Regions from separate parts of the Mesorhizobium sp. M0954 genome, predicted to be linked through region 2. Evidence: predicted binding sites of a transcription regulator. Region 2 holds the regulator's gene; the other holds the start of a gene.

Evidence for each region. Region 2 encodes HrcA, which represses chaperone genes, less so after heat shock. Its sites were predicted from a motif close to GTTAGCACTCNCNNNNNGNGAGTGCTAAC; they were not measured.
Region 1: groES (co-chaperone GroES) is a predicted target of HrcA. The motif match lies at 3,752-3,780, and genes of this name have one in related genera.

Annotation. Positions count from the first base shown of each region.
Region 1 covers NZ_JAMYNR010000024.1:64,854-70,864, reverse strand. Annotated here, with positions in the region: gene NKH93_RS26020 (antitoxin Xre/MbcA/ParS-like domain-containing protein) at 1-405, shown strand, start outside; gene NKH93_RS26015 (porin) at 722-1,873, shown strand; gene NKH93_RS26010 (S46 family peptidase) at 2,428-2,742, opposite strand; partial or broken gene NKH93_RS26005 (S46 family peptidase) at 2,687-3,267, opposite strand; gene groES (co-chaperone GroES) at 3,833-4,129, shown strand; gene groL (chaperonin GroEL) at 4,195-5,850, shown strand.
Region 2 covers NZ_JAMYNR010000014.1:144,559-150,569, reverse strand. Annotated here, with positions in the region: gene hemW (radical SAM family heme chaperone HemW) at 1-911, opposite strand, end outside; gene rdgB (RdgB/HAM1 family non-canonical purine NTP pyrophosphatase) at 908-1,555, opposite strand; gene NKH93_RS20510 (VOC family protein) at 1,570-1,980, opposite strand; gene rph (ribonuclease PH) at 2,013-2,729, opposite strand; gene hrcA (heat-inducible transcriptional repressor HrcA) at 2,876-3,988, shown strand; gene NKH93_RS20495 (hypothetical protein) at 4,025-4,222, shown strand; gene NKH93_RS20490 (PQQ-dependent sugar dehydrogenase) at 4,323-5,678, shown strand; gene NKH93_RS20485 (LysE family translocator) at 5,766-6,011, shown strand, end outside.

The DNA.
Region 1 (6,011 bases), on a different contig from region 2:
GCCGATCATCCGCTCGGGCATCCGGTTCTGAAAGATTGCCCGAGAGAAGGCGCGCGCATTGCAGAATGGGCCGGTCCAGTTGCGGGGTCGACGCATCTTGAGAGACGTTTTGGAATACCGCGGTCCACTTTGTACTGGTGGCAGCGACACAATGATGTGGTTGCCTTTCGGAGAGGCTCCCGGAAGCATGTATTTCCCCTAGCTCAGTTCATCGACGGCAGGCCTATGCCCGGAATCAGGCAGGTCCTTTCCTCGATCTCCGATCCCAGACTGGCTTGGCTGTGGCTGATCAGCCCCTCGCCTCTTCTCAAGGGTCGCGTCCCTATCGAATTGCTCAGAGAAGGTATGAACACAGAAGTTGTTACATCCGCCGCCCAGGCTGTTTCTCTGATTGAATCTATCTGACAATTGGCCGGATGCCGATGGCTTTCCGCGCATTATGTAAGTGCGCACAAACAGATGTACCAATTGTGCGATTTGTTCAAATGTACAGTTGTTCAATTTGTGCAAGTAATACAATGGATTTAGTGACAATAATGCAACGGATACTTCTATATATGGTTGGCAAACGGAATTTGAACTTGCACTAATTCGCCCGGTGAATAGCGTTCGAGCCGGGAAGGATGCATTGCGATGCGCATCTTTTTCGATCGTGGGGACAGGGAGCGGTTCGTCCATCGACGTCCTCGCCCCTTTCAAAATCATTGAATGGAGATCAAGTATGAACATCAAGAGCCTTCTTCTCGGCTCAGCTGCGGCTCTGATCGCAGCTTCCGGTGCTCGCGCCGCCGACGCGGTGACGGTCGCCGAGCCGGAACCGGCAGAATACGTCAAGATCTGCGACGTGTACGGCTCGGGCTACTTCTACATCCCCGGCACCGAGACCTGCCTGCGCATCGGCGGCTATGTCCGCTACGACATCGGCGTCGGCGACGTTGGATCCTACGACGGGGCGCGGACCCACGACGTCCAAGACGGTAGCGACCAGGGCACCTGGCGCAAGAACGCCCGCTTTGACCTAAGGACTTGGACCGGCCAGGAAACCGAACTCGGTACTTTGAAGACATACACCGAGACCAAATTCAATTTCGGTAACCGCAACGCCTATTCGGGTCCCGACAGTCCCCAGAACTATGCCTTCAACAAGGGCATCACACTGAACTTCGCCTGGATCCAGCTTGGTGGCCTGCGCGTCGGTAAGGACGAATCGGCCTTCGATACGTTTATCGGCTATGCCGGCAACGTCATCAACGATACGCTCGTTCCCTACGGCGATTTTGACACCAACGTCGTGCAGTACTACTTCGACGCAGGCAATGGCTTCTCCGCCGTGGTATCGCTCGAAGAGGGTTCTGGCGTCGTCGGCACGATCGACAGCTACGTTCCGCATCTTGTCGGCGGCGTGAAGTACACGCAGGGCTGGGGCGCCATCACCGGCGTCGTGGCTTACGACAGCAACTACGAAGAGGTAGCCGGCAAGGTCCGCTTGGATGTGAACGCCACCAACGAACTGTCGCTGTTCATTATGGCTGGCTATGGGACCGACGACAACCTAACCGATGGGACCTACGCTATTCCTGCCGGCGGTCGCGGCTTCTACAAGCAGTGGGGTGGCAACTGGGCCGTCTGGGGCGGCGGCACCTACAAGTTCAACGAGAAGACCTCTTTCAACCTTCAGGCGGCGTATGACGAGTGGAAGAACCTCGGCATTGCTGCCAATGTCGCCTACGATATCGTTCCTGGTCTGACGATCACGGCCGAAGTCGACTATCTCCGCGCTGGCAAGTTCGGGGATGTGGACTTCTCTAACTGGACCAATGCCGACAAGAAGAACAGCGTCGGCGGTCTGCTCCGCTTCCAGCGCTCGTTCTGAGGATTGAAGAGCCCGTTGCCGCGTTCGGAGCGGTAACTGCGAGCCTAATTTGCGGCCGAACCATTGTGGTGAGGCTTGTAGAGGTTTCGGCGAATTGCTTGATCACGGACCTCCAATCCGAGCATTTCGTCGATGAGAAGGGCGCCCTGTTCCCGGGCGCCCTTTTTTAAGGGTTATCATCAGACTCTCTCCCGGGGGAACTGTGGGTAAGAAACAACGCATCGTCCTGCAGGCAGCTGTTTTGGCGTCTGCCTTTGGCTTTTTTTTGCTGATCCTGATCCTGCAGATGGTCAGTTTTTTGGTTGACTAGGCACGCGCAAGCGGGATGAATCGCGCAGAGACACGCGGAAGTTTTTTTCGCCAGCGAAACCCCGACGACCTGATGGGGAGTCACGCCAGCAGGGTGGGCGCCACGTCCAGTGCCACCGACCATGCGAGATGCCGATCGTTGGCGCGTCTGTCAGTTCGCGCGGCCATATTCATTCTGGTGCCGATCTGTTGCCTTTTCTGCTTTTCCCATGCGTTTTAGGCCGAGCCATTTGTGAAGCGGGCAGTCAATGGATCTGCGCCTCGCGATTGCCTGCCGTTGCCTGGTTGATCTGGGCGGCATAATCCGAGAGCGAACGCTGCAACCGCGGTTCGAATTGCGCGAAGTTGAACCGGACTTCATCCGCCGTCAGAAACTGGTGGGTTGCGCCGGGAAAGCCGGCGACCATCACAAGGTCGCCTTCCTTGATGCCTTCACAGGCTATGGGTAGCCAACTCTTCGGCCGGTAAGGCACATTGTCGCGCGCATATGGCCGGGAGGAACCATCAGGAGCGACATAGGCGCGATAAAAGCCGAAGTCGCCTGTGTGGCGCGGCCACATCCAGTTGTCCGTTTCGCCGCCGAAGGTTACCGATGCCGAGCGCGGGCGCATAGACAAGGCGCACGTCCTCGATTTCGAGCTTCTGCTGGAGATAGTAGGAGGCGCCGCCATAATAGGCCCCTACGTCGCAGCGGCGATTGGGCTGTCCTTCACATGCGGCGATCAGGGCCTTGCGGTTCGTGGCGAGCCGCTCATAGCGGGCAAACTCATTCAGCTTGTCCGAGACGCCCTTGAGCATTTCGGCGGTCACATCCCGCACGTCCTCGATCACATAGATCGGCTGCCTGGCGCCGCGGGCAATTCTTCACCCAGGGCTCTTCGCCAGAAAGCCGTCTGTGAGATAGCCCTGGCCCTCCTTGCTGTGGATTGGATGGATTCGAACACGCAGTGATGATTGGTTGCGACCAGCCCTTGTGGACTGACGAACGAGGCGGAGCATCCGCCCCGTGATACGATCGCGTTGAGCGGGTCAGCGTCCAGACGGCCCAGCTGGGCGGGATCGATCTGGAGCCCATCCGCGCGCATGGCCGCGCCCACTTCCGCAGTCTGGCCCGGCATCCACATACCTTCGTCCGCCGACGTAGCCTTGACCGTCCAGAGCAAGGCGATGGCAGTTGCTTTGGCCAAACATTTCAAATTCGAGTTCATGCTGACTGTCCCTCTCATCTTGCCTCCTGTTCTCCGCAGATTGGATTGGTGACCATCGGGTGGCCGGAGTCCTGGCGCCCGCGCGGCGGCCACACCGCAAATACCGAGTGGACCGTTAACGCAGGAATCCTGATGGCGCTCACCTCTCATTATATCGGTCGCGCGCAACGTTTGCGGATCATCCGCTGCACCGATCGTGCCAAATGAATAAGCCTTCAAATACAGATGGTGAGCCTCCCCATCCATGTCCTATCTCCGACGTCTTTCACGTAAAAGGCTCGGTGCTTCCACGCTCGTTTGCTCTTCGCCCGTCCCTCTTCCGTCTTGACTAGCAGGAGCCTACGGCCTATCTCACTGCCGCGTTAGCACTCGCTTCTGGTGAGTGCTAACCACGCTCCGGCAACGGAGAACCGTTCAACATCCGCACCAGGGAAATCCAAAAATGGCAAAGTCGAATTTCCGGCCGCTGCATGACCGCGTGGTCGTTCGCCGCGTCGAGTCCGAAGCGAAGACCGCCGGCGGGATCATCATCCCCGATACGGCGAAGGAAAAGCCGCAGGAAGGCGAGATCATCGCCGTCGGTTCCGGCGCCCGTGACGAGGTCGGCAAGCTCGTCCCGCTGGACGTCAAGGCCGGCGACCGCATCCTGTTCGGCAAGTGGTCGGGCACCGAAGTCAAGCTCAACGGCGAAGACCTTCTGATCATGAAGGAAGCGGACATCATGGGCGTCATCGGCTGACACGCCGCCGCCTTTCATCCGCACCATCCAATCTGAATTTCGGGCGAAATGCCCAGGAGTAAAAAATGGCTGCCAAAGACGTAAAATTCTCCCGCGACGCTCGTGAGCGCATGCTGCGCGGCGTCAACATCCTCGCCGACGCGGTGAAGGTCACGCTCGGCCCCAAGGGTCGCAACGTCGTCATCGACAAGTCGTTCGGCGCACCGCGCATCACCAAGGACGGCGTCACCGTCGCCAAGGAAATCGAGCTTGAGGACAAGTTCGAAAACATGGGCGCGCAGATGGTCCGCGAAGTTGCTTCGAAGACCAACGACATCGCCGGCGACGGCACCACCACCGCGACCGTTCTGGCACAGTCGATCGTCCAGGAAGGCCACAAGTCGGTTGCCGCCGGCATGAACCCGATGGACCTCAAGCGCGGCATCGACCTCGCCGTCGCCGACGTCGTCGCGACGCTGATCAAGAACGCCAAGAAGATCAAGACCTCGGAAGAGGTTGCCCAGGTCGGCACCATCGCCGGCAATGGCGATGTTTCGGTCGGCTCGATGATCGCGGAAGCGATGCAGAAGGTCGGCAATGAGGGCGTCATCACCGTCGAGGAAGCCAAGACCGCCGAGACCGAGCTCGAAGTCGTCGAAGGCATGCAGTTCGACCGCGGTTATCTCTCGCCCTACTTCGTCACCAACGCCGAGAAGATGGTTGCGGATCTGGAAGACGCCTACATTCTGCTCCACGAGAAGAAGCTCTCCAACCTGCAGGCCATGCTGCCGATCCTCGAGGCTGTCGTGCAGACCTCGAAGCCGCTGGTCATCATTTCGGAAGACGTCGAAGGCGAGGCCCTGGCCACGCTGGTCGTCAACAAGCTGCGCGGTGGCCTGAAAATCGCCGCCGTCAAGGCGCCGGGCTTTGGTGATCGCCGCAAGGCCATGCTGGAAGACATCGCTATCCTCACCGGTGGCCAGGTCATTTCCGAAGACCTCGGCATCAAGCTCGAGAATGTCGGCCTCAACATGCTCGGCCGCGCCAAGAAGGTGTCGATCTCCAAGGAGAACACCACCATCGTCGACGGCGCCGGCAAGAAGGAAGAAATCCAGGGCCGCGTCGCCCAGATCAAGCAGCAGATCGAGGAGACCACCTCGGACTACGACAAGGAGAAGCTGCAGGAACGTCTCGCCAAGCTGGCGGGCGGCGTTGCCGTCATCCGCGTCGGCGGTGCGACCGAGATCGAAGTCAAGGAAAAGAAGGACCGCGTCGATGACGCCCTCAACGCGACCCGCGCGGCCGTCGAAGAAGGCATCGTTCCCGGCGGCGGCGTCGCCCTGCTGCGCGCTTCGCTGGCCATCACCGTCACTGGCGCCAACTCCGACCAGACCGCCGGCATCGCCATCGTGCGTCGCGCGCTGCAGGCTCCGGCCCGTCAGATCGCGGCCAACGCCGGTGCGGAAGCATCGATCGTTGCCGGCAAGATCCTTGAGAACAAGGGGGCAACCTTCGGCTACAACGCCCAGACCGGCGAATATGGCGACATGATCGCCATGGGTATCGTCGATCCGGTCAAGGTTGTGCGCACGGCTCTGCAGGACGCGGCCTCGGTCGCCGGCCTGCTGGTCACCACCGAAGCCATGATCGCGGAGGCTCCGAAGAAGGAGTCGGTTGGCGGCGGCATGCCGGCTGGTATGCCCGGCGGTGGCATGGGCGGCATGGGCGGTATGGATTTCTAATCCAGCCCCCTATCAACCTACAGCGGAAAGGGCGGCAGCAATGCCGCCCTTTTTTGTGTGCCGAGCATGATCGACAGCTTTAGACGTGCAAGTCCTCTACCCAGCCTGATGGCGGCGAAGCGCAACGGCGTCGTCGTGAGACGGGGTCTGGCCGTGTCCTT
Region 2 (6,011 bases):
CCCTTGGCCTCGACCAGATTGGCCCAAGTCTCCGGCATTTTCTCGGCGATCGTCACCACGCGCCGGCCATTTTCGACGAACCGGCCATGCGCGCCGGGACCGACGCCGACATATTCGCCATAACGCCAGTAGGTGAGATTGTGCCGGCTTTCGGCGCCGGGCCTGGCATGGTTGGAAATCTCGTAGGCCGGCAGTCCGCGCGCGGCGGTGATCTCCTGTGTCAACGCATAGAGATCGGCGGCAAGCTCATTGTCTGGAATGATGAACTTCCTTGCCGCATGCAGCGCATGGAACGGCGTGCCTTCCTCGATGGTCAGCTGATAGAGCGACAGATGGTCTGCGGCGTGGCCGATCGCCTGCTCGAGCTCCGCCTGCCACGCTTCCGGCGTCTGACCGGGCCGCGCGTAGATCAGGTCGAACGACAGCCGTGGGAATATCTCGCGCGCCAGGCCGATCGCATGCAGGGCCTCATCGACATTGTGCAAACGGCCGAGGAAGCGCAGATCCTTGTCGTGCAGCGCCTGCACGCCAAGCGATACCCGGTTGACGCCGGCCGCGCGATAGCCGCGAAAGCGCTCGGCCTCGACGGAGGAGGGATTGGCCTCCAGTGTCACCTCGATGCCATCAGGCACCGTCCAGTTCTTCGCCACTGCATCCAGCACCGCCGCCACGGTCTGCGGTTTCATCAGCGATGGCGTGCCGCCGCCAAGAAAGATACTGGTCACCTCGCGCGGCCCGGTGCGGCCGCGCATCGTCGCCAGCTCGGCCTCGAAGGCGCGGGCAAAACGCTCCTGGTCGACCGGCTGGTGGCGGACATGGCTGTTGAAGTCGCAATACGGGCATTTGGCCGCGCAGAACGGCCAGTGGACGTAGACGCCGAAACCAGGCCTGCGGTCGAGCAGCATGGTCATACGGCGGCCAATCGGGCTTGCGCGAATTTCTGGAAGGCGCGGGCACGGTGCGACAATGCGGTTGGCTGGCCGGGCTTCCAGCCATGCTTGTCCTTCGCGCTCATCTCGCCGAAGGTCTTCTCGAACCCATCGGGCAAGAACACCGGATCGTAGCCGAAGCCGAGCTCGCCGCGCGGCGGCCATACCAGCGTGCCCTCGACCTCACCGCGAAAATATTCCGCCTGGCCATCGGGGAAGGCCAGGCAGATGACCGCGACAAAGCGGCCCTTGCGCTGGGCAGGCGTGATCGCGCCAACTTCTTGCAAGGCCACTTCCGTGCGCTGCATGGCCATGCCGAAGTCGCGGGAGCCGTCCGGCGTCTCAGCCCAGTTGGCGGTGTAGACGCCGGGTGCGCCGTCGAGCGCATCGACACACAGGCCGGAATCGTCCGACAGCGCCGGCAATCCAGTGGCCTTGGCGGCGGCCAAGGCTTTTATGAGGGCGTTCTCCTCGAAAGTGGTGCCGGTCTCGTCCGGTTCCGGCAGGCCGTATTCCTTTGCGGACTTCGCTTCAATGCCGAATGGCGCCATCAGATCGGCGAATTCTCGCAATTTGCCGGCGTTGTGGCTTGCGACGATGATCTTATGCCCATCAAGCGAATGAATAGTTGGCGAATGCATCAGATGCCCCAAATTCGTGGCTCGGCGAATTCGATCGAATTGCCGGAGGGATCGCGAATATAGATCGAGCGGCCGCCTTGCGGCCACTCGAACTCGCTTTCGATGGCGATTTTCTTCGCCTCAAGATGCGCTTTCCAGCGTGGGATTTCATCCGCGCTTGCGGCGAAGCAAAGATGGCCCTGGCCGACCGCGCCATGCGGCGGCACGGGCAGCTTGGCGTCGGCCCGCGGCGGCACTTTGGTGGCCTCGGCATTGAAGATAAGCAGCACGCCGTCGCCGCAGCGGAAGAAGAGATGCCTGCCATCGACCTTACCGAGCAGATCGAGCCCGAGCACGCCCGAATAGAACCGTTCCGCGGCAGCAAGGTCGGTCACGTAGAGTGCTGATTCCAGGATTGCGGAAGGAGTCACAGGATCGCCAATCTCATCAATATTGACCGCAGCTAAGCCACCGCCATTTGCTGCAAGCTGACCAGGCGCTGAATGCCTTTCTTGGCGAGCCCCATCAGCGCCGCGAACTGCTCTTCCGAGAACGGCTCGCCCTCGGCCGTGCCTTGGATCTCGACGATGCCGCCCTTGCCGGTCATGACGAAATTGGCGTCGGTGCCGGCCGAGGAATCCTCGATGTAGTCGAGGTCGATGACCGGCTGGCCATCATGGATTCCGCAGGAGATTGCCGCAACGTGATCCTTCAGCACCTTGCTCAGGCTCGCCATCTGGCGGGCTTCCATCCAGCGCAGGCAGTCGTAGAGCGCCACCCAGCCGCCGGTGATCGAAGCGGTGCGCGTGCCGCCGTCGGCCTGGATCACGTCGCAGTCGACGGTGATCTGCTGCTCGCCGAGCGCCTGCAGATCGACCACGGCGCGCAGGGAGCGGCCGATCAGCCGCTGGATTTCCAGCGTGCGGCCGCCTTGTTTGCCGGACGAAGCCTCGCGGCGCATGCGCTCGCCGGTCGAACGCGGCAGCATGCCGTATTCCGCCGTCACCCAGCCCTTGCCGGAGTTGCGCATCCAGCCCGGCACCTTTTCCTCCAAGCTGGCCGTACACAGCACATGCGTGTCGCCGAACTTCACCAGGCACGAGCCTTCCGCATGCTTGGAGACGCCGCGCTCGAAGGAGATGGGGCGCATTTCGTCGAATTGACGTTTGGAAGGGCGCATTCAGGCTTCTTTCTTTCTTCGGAATCTTGGCCGGGGAATCTTGGCCGGCTTGTAGCCGCACGGGGCGTGAGGCGCAAAGGAAAATGGACCGGTTGCGCCGACACCGCGGAAGTCTATATCTTCGGGGCGGAGGTTTTTGGCTCGAAATGACAAAGGCAGTCGATCCCGGTTTGCAGTCGCACGTGCTCCCGTCGCACGCGCTGCAATCGCCCGCGCTTCAATCGCTCGACATGCGTTCGCGCGACATCTTCCGGCGTATTGTCGATTCCTATTTGAGGGATGGCGAGCCGGTCGGTTCGCGCAGCTTGTCGCGCATCCTGCCGTCGTCGCTGTCGCCGGCCACCATCCGCAACGTGATGAGCGACCTTGAGCATCTCGGCCTGATCTATGCGCCGCACATTTCGGCTGGCCGGCTGCCGACCCAGGCAGGCCTGCGCTTCTTCGTCGATGCTTTCATGGAACTTGGTGACCTCTCCGACGAGGAGCGCCGCACCATCGAGGCCCAGGTGCGCGCCTCCGGCTCGGGCGCGACGCTGGAGCATATGCTGACCGAGGCCAGCCAGATGCTGTCCGGGATGTCGCGCGGCGCCGGCCTCGTGCTCGCCGCCAAGAATGAGGCGGCGCTTAAGCACATCGAATTCATCCAGCTCGAGCCGACCAAGGCGCTGGCCGTGCTGGTCTCGCAGAACGGCGACGTCGAAAATCGCGTCATCGATCTGCCCGCCGGCATCACCATCTCGCAATTGCACGAAGCCTCTAACTTCCTCAACGCCCATATCCGCGGTCGCACCCTGGCCGAGGCGCGGGTCGAGATCGCCCGCATCAAGGAAGAGACCAGGGCGGCCCTCGACACGCTGTCGCAGGATCTGGTCGAGAAGGGCCTGGCGGTCTGGGCAGGCGCTGAAAGCGGCGTGCCTGGGCGGCTTATCGTGCGCGGTCGCGCCAATCTCCTGGAAAACGTCACTGCCCAGGCCGACATAGAATTGCTGCGGCATCTGTTTGAGGATCTGGAGACGCAGGATGGGCTGATCCAGCTTCTCGACCTCGCCGAGGCAGGCCCAGGCGTGCGCATATTCATCGGTTCGGAAAACAAGCTGTTTTCGCTGTCTGGCTCCTCGCTGGTGGTGGCACCCTATCGCGACAAGGACGCGCGTGTCGTCGGTGCGCTCGGCGTCATCGGGCCGACGCGGCTGAATTATGCGCGCATAGTACCGATGGTCGACTATACGGCGCAGCTGATTTCGCGCATGCTGAGCTAGGAGCCGCCGCGGGCCTGCCGCAAGGAGGAGAAAAGAATGGCGCTGGAATCGTTCAAGGCCCAGATCAGTCTGCTGCTCGAAGAAATGATCAACCAGCCAGAGGATCAGCACGAGGTACAAGAGCAGTTGCGCGAGAAGCTGCAAGAGATGCGGGCGATGGGTTTACCGCTGCCGGCCGATCTGGTCGCGCTGGAAAAGCGCCTCGACGACGACTTTTACGCCTCTGGCAACTGAACGGGTTCGGCTTCAAATCCTCGTGTGCTGGACGGCCGCTTGGAACGATCAATGCCTGATGCCGTTTGCCCCTGTTCGAGGCGAATCCCGGAGGACGTTGATGATCCGATCTGGCGGCTTTGCGGCCTTGGCCGCTGCCCTCCTTGTTGCGACACCGGCAGCCGCCCAGCAGGCGGACCAGAATGTGCTCAAAGGCGAAGCCGCGTTTGGCGATTGGCACGCCGACAGGCCTGGCGTCCGACGCCTGATTGGGCCGCGAGACATGCCGGCAGCCGACCCCGCCCAATCCGCTTCGAACGGCGCCGGCGTGGCGGAACGGCCCGAAAGCGCCAAGCCAGAATTGCCGTCCGGCTTTTCGGCTGAAATGATCGCATCCGGCATCGTCAATCCACGTGTCGTGCGCGTCGCTCCGAATGGCGACCTGTTTGTTGCCAACAGCCATGCCGACCAAATACGCGTCTATCGTCTCGCCGAGGGCAGCGCCAGGCCCATCGAGAAAGCGATCTTCGCCAAGGGGCTTAATTATCCCTACGGCATCGCCTTCTATCCGCCAGGAGACAAACCGCAATGGGTTTATGTCGCGAACAGCGACAGCATCGTCCGCTTCCCCTATCGCGATGGCGACCTGAAGACATCCGGCAAACCAGAAACCATTGTCGCCCAAATCCCGTCGGGTGGTCACACGACCCGCGACATCGCCTTCTCGCAGGACGGCAAAACGCTTTATTTGTCGGTTGGCTCCGCCTCGAACGTCGCCGAGGATATAGGCAAGGAGCCGGATAGCGGCCTCGACGCCTGGGCCAAATCAAAGCCGCTCGGGGCGGCCTGGGGCTCCGAGGACGGCCGTGCCGATGTGCTCGCCTTTGACCCGGATGGGAAAAATCCGCGAACTGTCGCCACCGGCCTGCGCAACTGTACGGGCATGACCGTGCAGCCCGCCACCGGCGCAGTGTGGTGCGTCGTCAATGAGCGCGACGAACTCGGCGACAATGTGCCGTTCGAATTTGCAACGGCGGTCAAGGACGGCGGATTCTATGGTTGGCCTTGGTACTACATCGGCAATAACGAGGATCCGCGCCATCAGGGCGAGCGGCCAGACCTCGCCGGCAAGGCCACTGTCCCCGATGTATTGATGCAGGCGCATTCGGCGCCGATGAATATAGCCTTCTACGACGGCAAGAACTTCCCGGCGGATTATCAGGGTGACGCCTTCGTCGCCATGCATGGTTCGTGGAACCGTGGCGCTAGGACCGGTTACAAGGTGGTGAGGCTCAAATTCAGGGATGGCAAGCCGACAGGCGAATATGAGGACTTCATGACCGGCTTCGTCATCTCGAACGACGCCGTCTGGGGCCGCCCGGTCGGTGTCGCGATGGCCAAGGACGGCTCCCTGATCGTCACAGAGGACGGTAACGGCACCATCTGGCGCGTTACCTACGAAGACGGCCGCTCCTGAACGGCGGTGTCGCCTGCTGCGCTGGCGCAATCGAATCCGGCCCGAGGGAATTCACCCAACTTCAACATTGTGCGACAAGCGCCAATCATGACACTCACCGGGTTCCTCGCCTATAGTGCTGCCCTCGGCATCGCCGCGGCCATCCCCGGCCCAGGCGTCACCGCGCTTGTTGCGCGTGCTCTGGGTTCCGGCTTCCACTCGTCGCTGGCCATGTCGTTCGGGCTGATGCTCGGCGACCTGACCTATCTCACTGCCGTGGTGCTCGGCCTGGCTTTCGTCGCACAGACTTTCGGCATGGTCTTCCTGGCCATCAAATGGCTGGGCGTCGCCTAC